Regions from separate parts of the Shewanella litorisediminis genome, predicted to be linked through region 1. Evidence: predicted binding sites of a transcription regulator. Region 1 holds the regulator's gene; each other region holds the start of a gene.
The links. Region 1 encodes sigma-54, which starts transcription at its own class of promoters, with help from an activator protein. Its sites were predicted from a motif close to GTTGGCACGNNNNTNGNNT; they were not measured.
Positions count from the first base shown of each region.

Region 1 (3,277 bases):
ACAGCTAGTGCACTCCGGCGCCAGGATGGTACTTAGTTCCATCGTTAATGTTTGGTCAGTTTCTCTTTGTGTTTAATAACCTGACGGTCCAATTTATCAATTAGGGCGTCAATGGCGGCGTACATGTCTTCATGTTCTGAAGTGGCGAATACCTCGCCACCGTTGAGGTGAAGCTTGGCTTCTGCGATTTGCTGCAATTTCTGAACATTGAGAACAACGTGGACATTATTGATCTGTTCGAAATGGCGTTCAAGCTTGGAGAACTTGCTCTCTACGTAGTTACGCAGTGAATCAGTGATTTCGATATGATGCCCAGTCAGATTGATTTGCATAGACACTTTCCTCCAAAGACCTTGGGTGGGTTATAAACTCTTACGTTGGTTCGACGGTGGGATCAGCATCGCCTCTCGGTATTTGGCGATAGTGCGTCTTGCAACGTTGATTCCTTGTTCTGCCAGAAGTTCCGCCATTTTGCTGTCGCTTAATGGTTTCTTCTGATTTTCTGCTGCCACCAGCTTCTTGATAAAGGCACGGATGGCAGTAGATGAGCATTCTCCGCCATCTTCGGTCCCGACGTGGCTGGAGAAAAAATACTTGAGTTCAAAGATACCCCTTGGGGTATGCATGTACTTTTGGGTGGTAACCCGTGAGATGGTGGATTCGTGCATCTCTACCGCTTCGGCGATATCGTTGAGCACCATGGGTTTCATGGCCTCTTCACCATACTCAAAAAAGCCCTGCTGGAACTGCACTATGCAGTTGGCGACTTTCAGCAGGGTGTCGTTGCGGCTCTCCAGACTCTTGATAAACCACTTGGCCTCTTGCAAATGCCCGCGGATAAACTGGCTGTCGGCCTGATTACGACTGGTGCGCGCCATGGCGGCATATTGCTGGTTCACACTCAGTTTAGGCATACAATCGGGATTAAGCTCTACAACCCAACGGCCATTTTTTTTACTGACCGAGACATCGGGAATGACATACTCGTCTTTGGTACTGGTGACAGACTCGCCGGGACGGGGATTCAGCCCCTGGATAAGGACGATTGCGTCTCTGAGCTCTTCTTCCTTGAGGCGGGTTTTTCGCATCAGGGTGCGGAAGTCGCGGTTGGCAATCAAATCCAGATGGTCACGGATAAGCAGCTTGGCATTGTCCAGATGGGGGGTGTCTGGCGGAAACTGCCCAAGCTGAATGAGCAGGCACTCCGCCAAATCTCGGGCAGCCACCCCGATGGGGTCGAAATGCTGAATACGTTTGAGTACGGCCTCAACTTCATCCAGCTCAACCTCTTCATCGCCCACGGCCTCGAGAATTTCTTCAAGACTTTGGGTCAGATACCCCTTGTCATCGATGGCATCTATGATGGCAGTGGCAATGGCCAGATCGGTATCGGAAAAAGGGGTGAGATTTTTCTGCCATTCCAGATGTTCGTACAGGCCTTCACTGGTTTCGCCCTGAAACGGCATATCATCTTCGCCACGGATCCCGGGGCCGGAGACGGGGGCAGCCGTAAAGACTTCATCCCAGGTGGTGTCCATCGGGAGTTCGTCTGGCATGGACTGTTGGTTGAGGGCGTCTGAAGTTTCCAGTGAGGCGGTGTCACTGGCATCGTCTGATACGGACTCCTGGTTGAACTGGTCGTCAAATTCTTTATCGCCGTCATCGGCATCAAACTGATCGCTGCCCAGTTCGTCGTCCATTTCCAACAGAGGATTGGCGTCGAGGGCTTGCTGAATTTCCTGTTGCAGTTCAAGCGAAGAGAGTTGAAGCAGGCGAATGGCCTGCTGCAACTGTGGCGTCATTGTGAGTTGTTGTCCCAGTTTTAGCTGGAGCGACGCTTTCATTGTACTGCGAATCCTTCACTAAATTATTCAGGTAGAAAGCTTTTCTATCAGGTTATCCGGTGATTTACCACCCTGATTCTCCGGATATGAGAAGGGGGCTTTGTTAATTAACTATAGCCTGAATTGCTCACCCAAGTACACTGCACGCACCTGCTGATTGTCGAGGATTTCGGCAGGGGTGCCTTCAGCAATCAAATTACCGTGGCTGACGATATACGCCTTTTCGCAGACATCGAGGGTTTCCCTCACGTTGTGGTCGGTGATAAGGACTCCGAGGCCACGATTTTTGAGTTGCTCGATAATCTTTTTGATATCGATAACGGAAATGGGGTCAACACCGGCGAAGGGTTCATCGAGCAGGATAAATCTGGGGTTGGCGGCGAGTGCCCGGGCAATCTCGACCCGGCGACGTTCGCCACCTGAGAGTGACATCCCCAGATTGTCGCGAATGTGGGTGATGTGAAACTCTTCCAGCAGCTGCTCCAACGACTCTTCGCGCTCATCGGCATTCAGCTCTTTGCGCATCTGCAATACGGCCATGATGTTGTCACGCACCGAGAGCTTGCGAAAGATGCTGGCTTCCTGTGGCAGGTAGCCAATGCCTTTGCGGGCCCGCAGGTGCATGGGATCCAGCGTCAGGTCATCGTCATTGATATGTATGCTGCCCTTATCGCTCTGCACCAGGCCGACCACCATGTAAAAGGTGGTGGTTTTTCCGGCGCCGTTGGGGCCCAGCAAGCCGACTACCTGACCGGTGTTGACGGTGAGGCTGACGTTTTTGACAACCTGGCGGTTTTTGTAACTCTTGGCGAGATTACTGGCCTTCAGGGTCAGTTGGGTCATTGTTGTTTCTCTTGCTGAGGTTGCTCTGTCTTGCCCTTATCCTGCAGATCCTGCTGGTAATTTTCGGGCTTGATGATGGTGATAACCCTGTCGTCTTTTTTACCGCTGCTTTGGGAGGTGAGCTGCTGCTTTTCGATGTCGTATACGATGGAGTCGGCACTGACCTGGCTGCCATCCTGCTCGACCTTGGCGTTGCCTTTGAGGCTCATAACGCGACTGTCGATGTTGTAGCTGATTTCTTCGGCGCTGGCATGCACTGTGCGGCCATCTTCAACCTGCTGGCTGTAGGTGGCAGGGTTACCCTTGGCGAGCAGAATACGCTTGCCGCTTTTCTCGTCGGTAAAGGAGCTCAGTTCTCCGGCCTTCAGCACCAGGCTGCCCTGGGTCAGGGTAACCGGGCCTTCGTAAACGATGCGTTTGTTTTTCAGGTCGGCATAACTGTTGGCCGCGGCAATTTTTACTTCCTGGCTCAAATCAAACTTGGTGTTGGCAAAAGCCACGGCGCTGCAGGTGCAAAGCAGCACCAGAATGAGCGACTTATTTAGGTTCATAGGTTCCCTTAATCTTGCTTAAGAGCTTAACTTCCTTGG
Region 1 is NZ_CP069213.1:3,589,194-3,592,470, reverse strand. It holds gene ptsN (PTS IIA-like nitrogen regulatory protein PtsN) at 1-42, opposite strand, end outside; gene hpf (ribosome hibernation promoting factor) at 45-332, opposite strand; gene JQC75_RS15880 (RNA polymerase factor sigma-54) at 363-1,844, opposite strand; gene lptB (LPS export ABC transporter ATP-binding protein) at 1,956-2,687, opposite strand; gene lptA (lipopolysaccharide transport periplasmic protein LptA) at 2,684-3,238, opposite strand; gene lptC (LPS export ABC transporter periplasmic protein LptC) at 3,225-3,277, opposite strand, start outside.

Region 2 (3,277 bases), 640 kb from region 1:
CTCAGACATGGTCAGCAGCAAGTCCAAACCTTCACTGACAACATCCACTTTATGGTCCAGCAGGCTCACCTGCAGCTCAAGCTCCGGGTGTCTTGCCATAAACTCAGGCAATGCCGGAATAATGTGCATGGTTCCAAAGGATTGAGAGATACCGACTTTCAACACCCCGCGGGTGGCATCATTAAGGTTATGAACGCTGGCCACAGCCTGATCGGCATCGCGCAGCAGCTCTTCACCCTGCACATACAGCAGGTGTCCGGCCTCGGTAAGGCTCAAACTGCGGGTGGTGCGCTGAATAAGCTGAACCCCCAGTTTATGTTCCAAATCGGCCACCTGAGTACTCACCTTGGATTTGGAAATCCCGAGTTTTCTTGCCGCGGCACTGAAACTGCCGGCTCTGGCTACATGGGTAAAAATAGCAATGGGTTCTAACAGTTCTAACATGAAGGTGGCCTTAAGCTATGTTCAGCCTGTCCTCGCCAAGGGAGGAAAACGGGACAAACCAATGATAATCAATCAGATATACCAAAAAAGCACGTTAAGGTAGAGTCAGGAAGCCAGAATGAATCTGGTTTTTTGTTATTTTTTAGCAGTATAACAAAATTCGCCGCCGAGTCTCCAGTTTAGCCTTACCAAGACAGGTCATTAAACGGCAAATAAAAAAAGGCCCCGGGGATGGGGCCAAACGTTCAAGGAAGAACCAAAGGGATGTTACGTCGGGTGTTGCGTTCGGAATGTCAAAGTAATGCCAGGGTATTGCTTACTCACGAAGCTGGGCTTCTTTGCGGTCAGAAATCTCAAGCTCAGACAACTCAGGCACCTTGGTGCGAAGTTCAGACTCCAGTACCAGCAAGGTTTCAAACTGGTCGCATACTTTTGTGGCACGCGCTTCGAGAGACTTGGACTGACTCTCCATTTCCAGCTCAATCTGTTCGCCCATGGCTTCCATTTTCTTGCCAAAGGCCTCCATCTTGGCTTCAAAGCTGTCACCTTCAGAAGACAGGATCTCGGTGCCGAGCTTAATCATCAGAGTGCCAACCGACTCCTGCACCAGGTTTTCAATTTCACGTTCAAACTCCTTGTCGAACACTTCATCGATAGAACCATCGGTTACGCCTACGTAATAGCTGTCGCCATCCTTGTGCATGACTTCGCCGAGTCGCTCGTTCACATTATCCATCAGCTCTGCCACGCGGGCACCGGTCTCATCGCCCAGCAGCGGTGTAAGGGCTGTATTTACCGCGGTGCTGGCAAGGGTGATGGCATCGGTTACCAGGGCAACAAATTCGGGCACCTGGTTTGCCAGTGAATCGGCATAGTTGTCCACCAGCGCACGCTGCTCGGCATTGAGTTTCACTTCCTTGCCTTCCACAAAGAGTTTGCCGGGCTCGAAACGATAGAACTCATCACCTTTCTGGCTCAACACCAGCTTTTTAGGCTCAACCGAAATGTCGTAGTTGAGGTTAACGTCGCAGTTGTCGGTGCTGATGCCCTGCGCTTTTGCAGGTACAGCGACAGTGACGCCAATCAGGGTGGCCAGGGCTACGCCGGTGATAAGGGTTTTCGTTTTCATCGCATTTATCCTTGCGTCGTGATTTATATGTTTTGATATTGCGAAGGATGTGCCAACTTTTTTAACTTATTAATTTAAAATGAAATCTTACTGAAATGTGTAAATTCAGCTGCTTTTGCATGGAGAGCATCGGGGCTCAAAGTAGGAGATATCACCAAAAAGTGAAGCTTTTCACCAATAGGCGTGAAAAAGGAGTGGGGATGTTACAGAAGAATGACTGAAATAAGGAAATGGCCTTCCTCAAATAAGAAAGGCCATACTCATTAAGCACATCAAAAGGTAAAAAAATCAGAAGATTGAACGCCCCAGCTCCTGAGCCAACAGCTCAAGCAAGCGGGTACCCGCCAAGCTGTTTCCACTGGCATCGAGGGCCGGCGACCACACACATACCGACATATCACCGGGGATCACCGCAATAATGCCACCGCCCACGCCACTTTTACCCGGCATTCCCACACGGTAAGCAAACTCCCCTGCCCCATCGTAAAGCCCGGAGGTCGCCAGCAGCGCATTCAGGCGCCGGGTTTGGGTGGGCGATACCACCTCATTGCCATCAAGGCTTATTCCCTGATTGGCAAGATAAATCATGGCGCGGGAGAGATCGGCACAGCTCATGGAGAGCGAGCAGTAATGGAAATAGCTTCGCAGCACCTTGTCCACATCGTTATGGAAGTTACCGAAGGACTTCATCAAAAAGGCGATGGCCGCATTACGGGCGCTGTGCTGGTATTCAGAGTCGGCCACCACCTTGTCATAACAGACCTTGTGGTTTTGGCTCAGCATACGCACTATTTCGAGCATCCGCTGTTTGGGCGCGCCCAGGCGGCTTTGCAACAAATCGGCTATCACCAGAGCGCCGGCGTTGATAAAGGGGTTGCGTGGGATGCCCCGCTCAAGTTCGACCTGAACCAGCGAGTTAAAGGAGTGGCCCGAGGGCTCTTTACCCACCCGCGACCAAATCTCACGCTCTTCATAGAGCATCATGGCGCCGGTGAGGCTGAATACTTTGGAAATACTTTGAATGGAAAAGGCTTCTTGCCAGTCGCCCGCTCCCAGGGTGGTACCATCGATGGTGGTTACCGCGATGCCCAACTTATGGGGGGAGACCCGGGCAAGGGCCGGAATGTAATCCGCCACCTTGCCCTGTCCAAGCAAGGGTCTAACTTTGGCGACCAGGTCGTCAAGCAGAGCCTGCTCCAGCATGGATTAATCCCACCACAGATCGTACAGGTCGGATACTTCCACTTTGGCCACTTTCTGGCCTTCAAGAAATGCCTTTACAGCGGCACGGTCTTCATCGGTGCACTTACCCAGTGATTGGGTGGCAATAATACCTTCCCAATCCTTGTGTCCGCCGCCGTGGAAGCCCAGCTTACGTGGCTCAATCACTTCGTCGATAAACTTATCCACCAGGGCATCAATTTCTGCCTCAGCAACACTGTCATCAAACACCCAGCGTACATCGAAACCCAGTTCCTGAAACTCGTCCACACGCAGCTTTTTACGAAGACGACGGCTACGGTTTTTGGCCATGGTTATTTCCTCTTTCATGGATGGATAAAATTATTCAACACGCTCAAACATCAGATCCCACACCCCGTGACCGAGGCGCTGACCGCGGTTTTCAAACTTGGTCAGTGGGCGATGATCAGGGCGTGGCACATAGGTTTGGGTATCAGATTGATTCTTATAACCCGGTGCAGC
Region 2 is NZ_CP069213.1:2,947,815-2,951,091, forward strand. It holds gene JQC75_RS12890 (LysR family transcriptional regulator) at 1-444, opposite strand, end outside; gene JQC75_RS12895 (YggN family protein) at 761-1,573, opposite strand; gene glsB (glutaminase B) at 1,862-2,776, opposite strand; gene JQC75_RS12905 (YggL family protein) at 2,780-3,106, opposite strand; gene trmB (tRNA (guanosine(46)-N7)-methyltransferase TrmB) at 3,137-3,277, opposite strand, start outside.
Region 2: a site for sigma-54 is predicted at 1,612-1,630, ahead of JQC75_RS12895 (YggN family protein). Genes of this name have one in related genera too.

Region 3 (3,277 bases), 880 kb from region 1:
GCGCGTTGCTGGTGAACTGCAAACTGCCCTGATGGAACTGCTGCGCCACCTGAGTAGTGGTCACGCCGCCACCCACCTGGGTTTTGCTGTTGGAGAAAATGGACGCCGCATACACATCGGCAAACTCAGCACGCGACTCTTTAAAGCCCGTGGTGTTGACGTTGGCGATATTATTGGCTGTGGTATTCAAATCTTTTTGGGCGGCAGCGATGCCACTGAGTGCGATATTGAAAGACATAAGTCAGTTACCTCTTTAGTCTGTTTTTTCTGGATCAGCTCTCAGCCACAGCCAGAACATCCGATAGTTTAATGCCGCCAATGCCACGCAAATTAAGAATGGCGCCTGTTGCTGCAGTCCCGAGCGACACGCTGGTCACATGGGCATAAGTTGAAACCGGTAATTCTTCGGCCTTACCATCAATACGGCCACTGGCCTTGATGGTGTAAGTGCCTTCGGCGACGGGTTTGCCTTCAGCATCGAGGCCGTCCCAATTCACATCAATATTGCCGCCGTCACTGCCGTCAACACTGAAGGTTTTCACCAGCTGTCCCTTGGCATCTTCAATACGCACCATGATGGTTTCGATGGGCTTGGAGGTACTGATGACACCATGGAGGTTGGGCTCTTCGGTGGACACATGGCCTGAAGCCGACGGGATCAACACCTTCTGCCCCACCAGACCCGATGCCTGCAGTGCCTGACTCGAGGTCATCACAGTATTGAGATTCACAATGTGGTCGTTCAGATTCGCGATACCGTCCACAGTGGAGAAGGACGCCATCTGGGCAATCATCTGATCATTTTCTACCGGCTTGAACGGGTCCTGCATCGACAACTGCTGAGACAAAAGGGCGAAAAAGTCCTCTTGGGTTAGCTCCTGCTTTTTGGCCTCTGGCACTGCTTCTTTGGTCTGCAACCTGACACTGTCCAGAAAGGGATTTCCCGTGCTCTGGGTTGACTGGGCCGCCGATGCCTGACTGATAGAGTTAAGAAAACTCACGGCTTACCTCCTTAGCGCCACATCCGTTATTTGCCCATTCTCAGAGTCTGCATCAGCATACTCTTGGCGGTGTCGGCCACCTGGACATTCATCTGGTACGAACGTGATGCGGAAATCATGTCAGCCATTTCTTCCATCACGTTCACATTGGGTTTGTAAATAAAGCCATCGGCATCCGCCATGGGATGATCCGGGTTGTATTCTTTTTGCAGCGGCTTATCGCTTTCGACTATGCCTTTGACATTCACACCACGGGCAGATTGCTGCTGGCTGGCTTTGGCAAGCTCAGCTTCAAACACCGGATGACGTGCCCGGTAGGTTTTATCGACACTGCTGGAAACTGAATCTGCGTTGGCAATGTTGCTTGCGGTGGTGTTGAGGCGAACCGATTGCGCACTCATACCAGAGCCAGACACATTGAAGATATTAAACAAGCTCATTGTCAGTCTCCTTTAATGGCCTTTTTCATACCGTTGAACTTGCCCTCCAGAAAGCCCAGCGACATCTGATATTCCAGCGCATTCTGCATAAAGGCCGACTGCTCCTGCTGGATATCTACCGTGTTGCCATCGCCGGTATCGGGCTGATTGGGAACACGGAACTGCACGTGTTGCCGGCTCAGAGCTTGCAAGTCAAAATGCCCTTCACTGGTTTGAGCCATTTGCATGCCACGCTGATGACTGCGTGCAGCCTGCAGCGCATCGGCAAAGTTCACATCCCGGGCTTTGTAGTGGGGGGTATCGGCGTTGGCGATATTGCTTGAGAGGACTTCCGCCCGCTCTGCTCTGATGCCAAGGGTAAATTGATGCACCCCAAGCGCCTTATCGAAACTGATCGCCATAAAATTGCCTCCACGCCATGATGGCTGATGAAAAGCAATTCATGTGCCAAATCTTGAGTGTTAACCATGGCAAATGACAGGCAACAAAAAAGCCGCCTTGAAAAAGACGGCTTTTTTGTTTTTATTCATATGGTTATTTTGCTAGGTCTTTTTCTGGTAGTAAATACCCGGGTTGCAGCGCACCATGTCAAATTCATCGGTCAATCCGGCAATTGACTCGGAAGCGCCAAGAAACAATATGCCCTTGGGGTTAAGGGCGGCAGCAAATTGCCGCAGTATTTTCGCCTTTGCCTCAGGGGCAAAGTAAATGAGCACGTTGCGGCAAAAAATGATGTCGAATTTGCCGAGCAAGGCATAACTTTCCAGCAGGTTATGTGCTCTGAAACTCACCATACGACGAACATTGTCTTTTACCCGCATGTTGCCGCTTGGCAAGGTATCGAAAAAAGCCCGTTTACGCTCATCCGATAAACCGCGCCCCAGCGCCAAACTGTCGTATTCAGCTTGCTTACAACGCTCCAGCATCGAGGGGGACAAATCCGTTGCCTGAATCGACGCACCGGCCGGTAAGCCACCTGGACGTTTTTGCTGATATTCGAGAATGGTCATTGCCAGCGAATAAGGCTCCTGCCCGGAGGAACAAGCCGCAGACCAGATTTTCAATGGCCTGCCAAGCTTGGCATAGTCAGGCAGCAAGGCATTGGCGAGCAATTCAAAGGGGTATTTATCACGAAACCACAGGGTTTCGTTGGTGGTCATGGCATCAATAACCTCGGCGCGCAGTTGCCGCTCTGTGGGTTTCATTGAATGTTTGACCACTTCCGATAATGACGGCAGATTGTATTTGCCCATCAGAGGTGCAAGGCGGCTGCGGACCAGATACTGCTTGTTTTCGCCAAGCACTATGCCGCTGTGTTGTTCAAGGAACAACCTGAATTGATTATATTCCGCTTCAGCCAGTGATTTGTCTGACACCGTATCTCATCCTGCACCTGATAGAGAAAATTAACTCAATAACTGGTTAACCTTCTGATTTTATTCCCCAAAAATAAGCGCTGCTTTATACATTATCCAGTAGCTGAATACAAGCGCCCTTGGAGGAGTATAACCCCGCCCAAGGGGAATGCCATCCTGCTCAGAGACTCAGGTGCTTGTTCACCGCCGCCGCCAGCTCATCGGGGTTGAACTTGGCGATGAAGTCATTTGCGCCCACTTTCTGCACCATGGCCTGATTAAACACGCCGCTCAGCGATGTGTGCAGAATCACCTTGATGTCCTTGAGCTTGGGGTCATCGCGAATTTCCGCCGTAAGTGTGTATCCGTCCATTTCCGGCATCTCGATATCTGAGATGATAAGCGGGATCTCATGCGCTACGTTGGTCATTTCCGCCGAAATGGCTTTCAGTTTTTCCAGAGCTTCGCGGCCATCTTTTGC
Region 3 is NZ_CP069213.1:2,705,672-2,708,948, forward strand. It holds gene flgE (flagellar hook protein FlgE) at 1-238, opposite strand, end outside; gene flgD (flagellar hook assembly protein FlgD) at 273-1,001, opposite strand; gene flgC (flagellar basal body rod protein FlgC) at 1,028-1,441, opposite strand; gene flgB (flagellar basal body rod protein FlgB) at 1,444-1,842, opposite strand; gene JQC75_RS11920 (CheR family methyltransferase) at 1,984-2,817, opposite strand; gene JQC75_RS11925 (chemotaxis protein CheV) at 2,978-3,277, opposite strand, start outside.
Region 3: a site for sigma-54 is predicted at 1,875-1,893, ahead of flgB (flagellar basal body rod protein FlgB). Genes of this name have one in related genera too.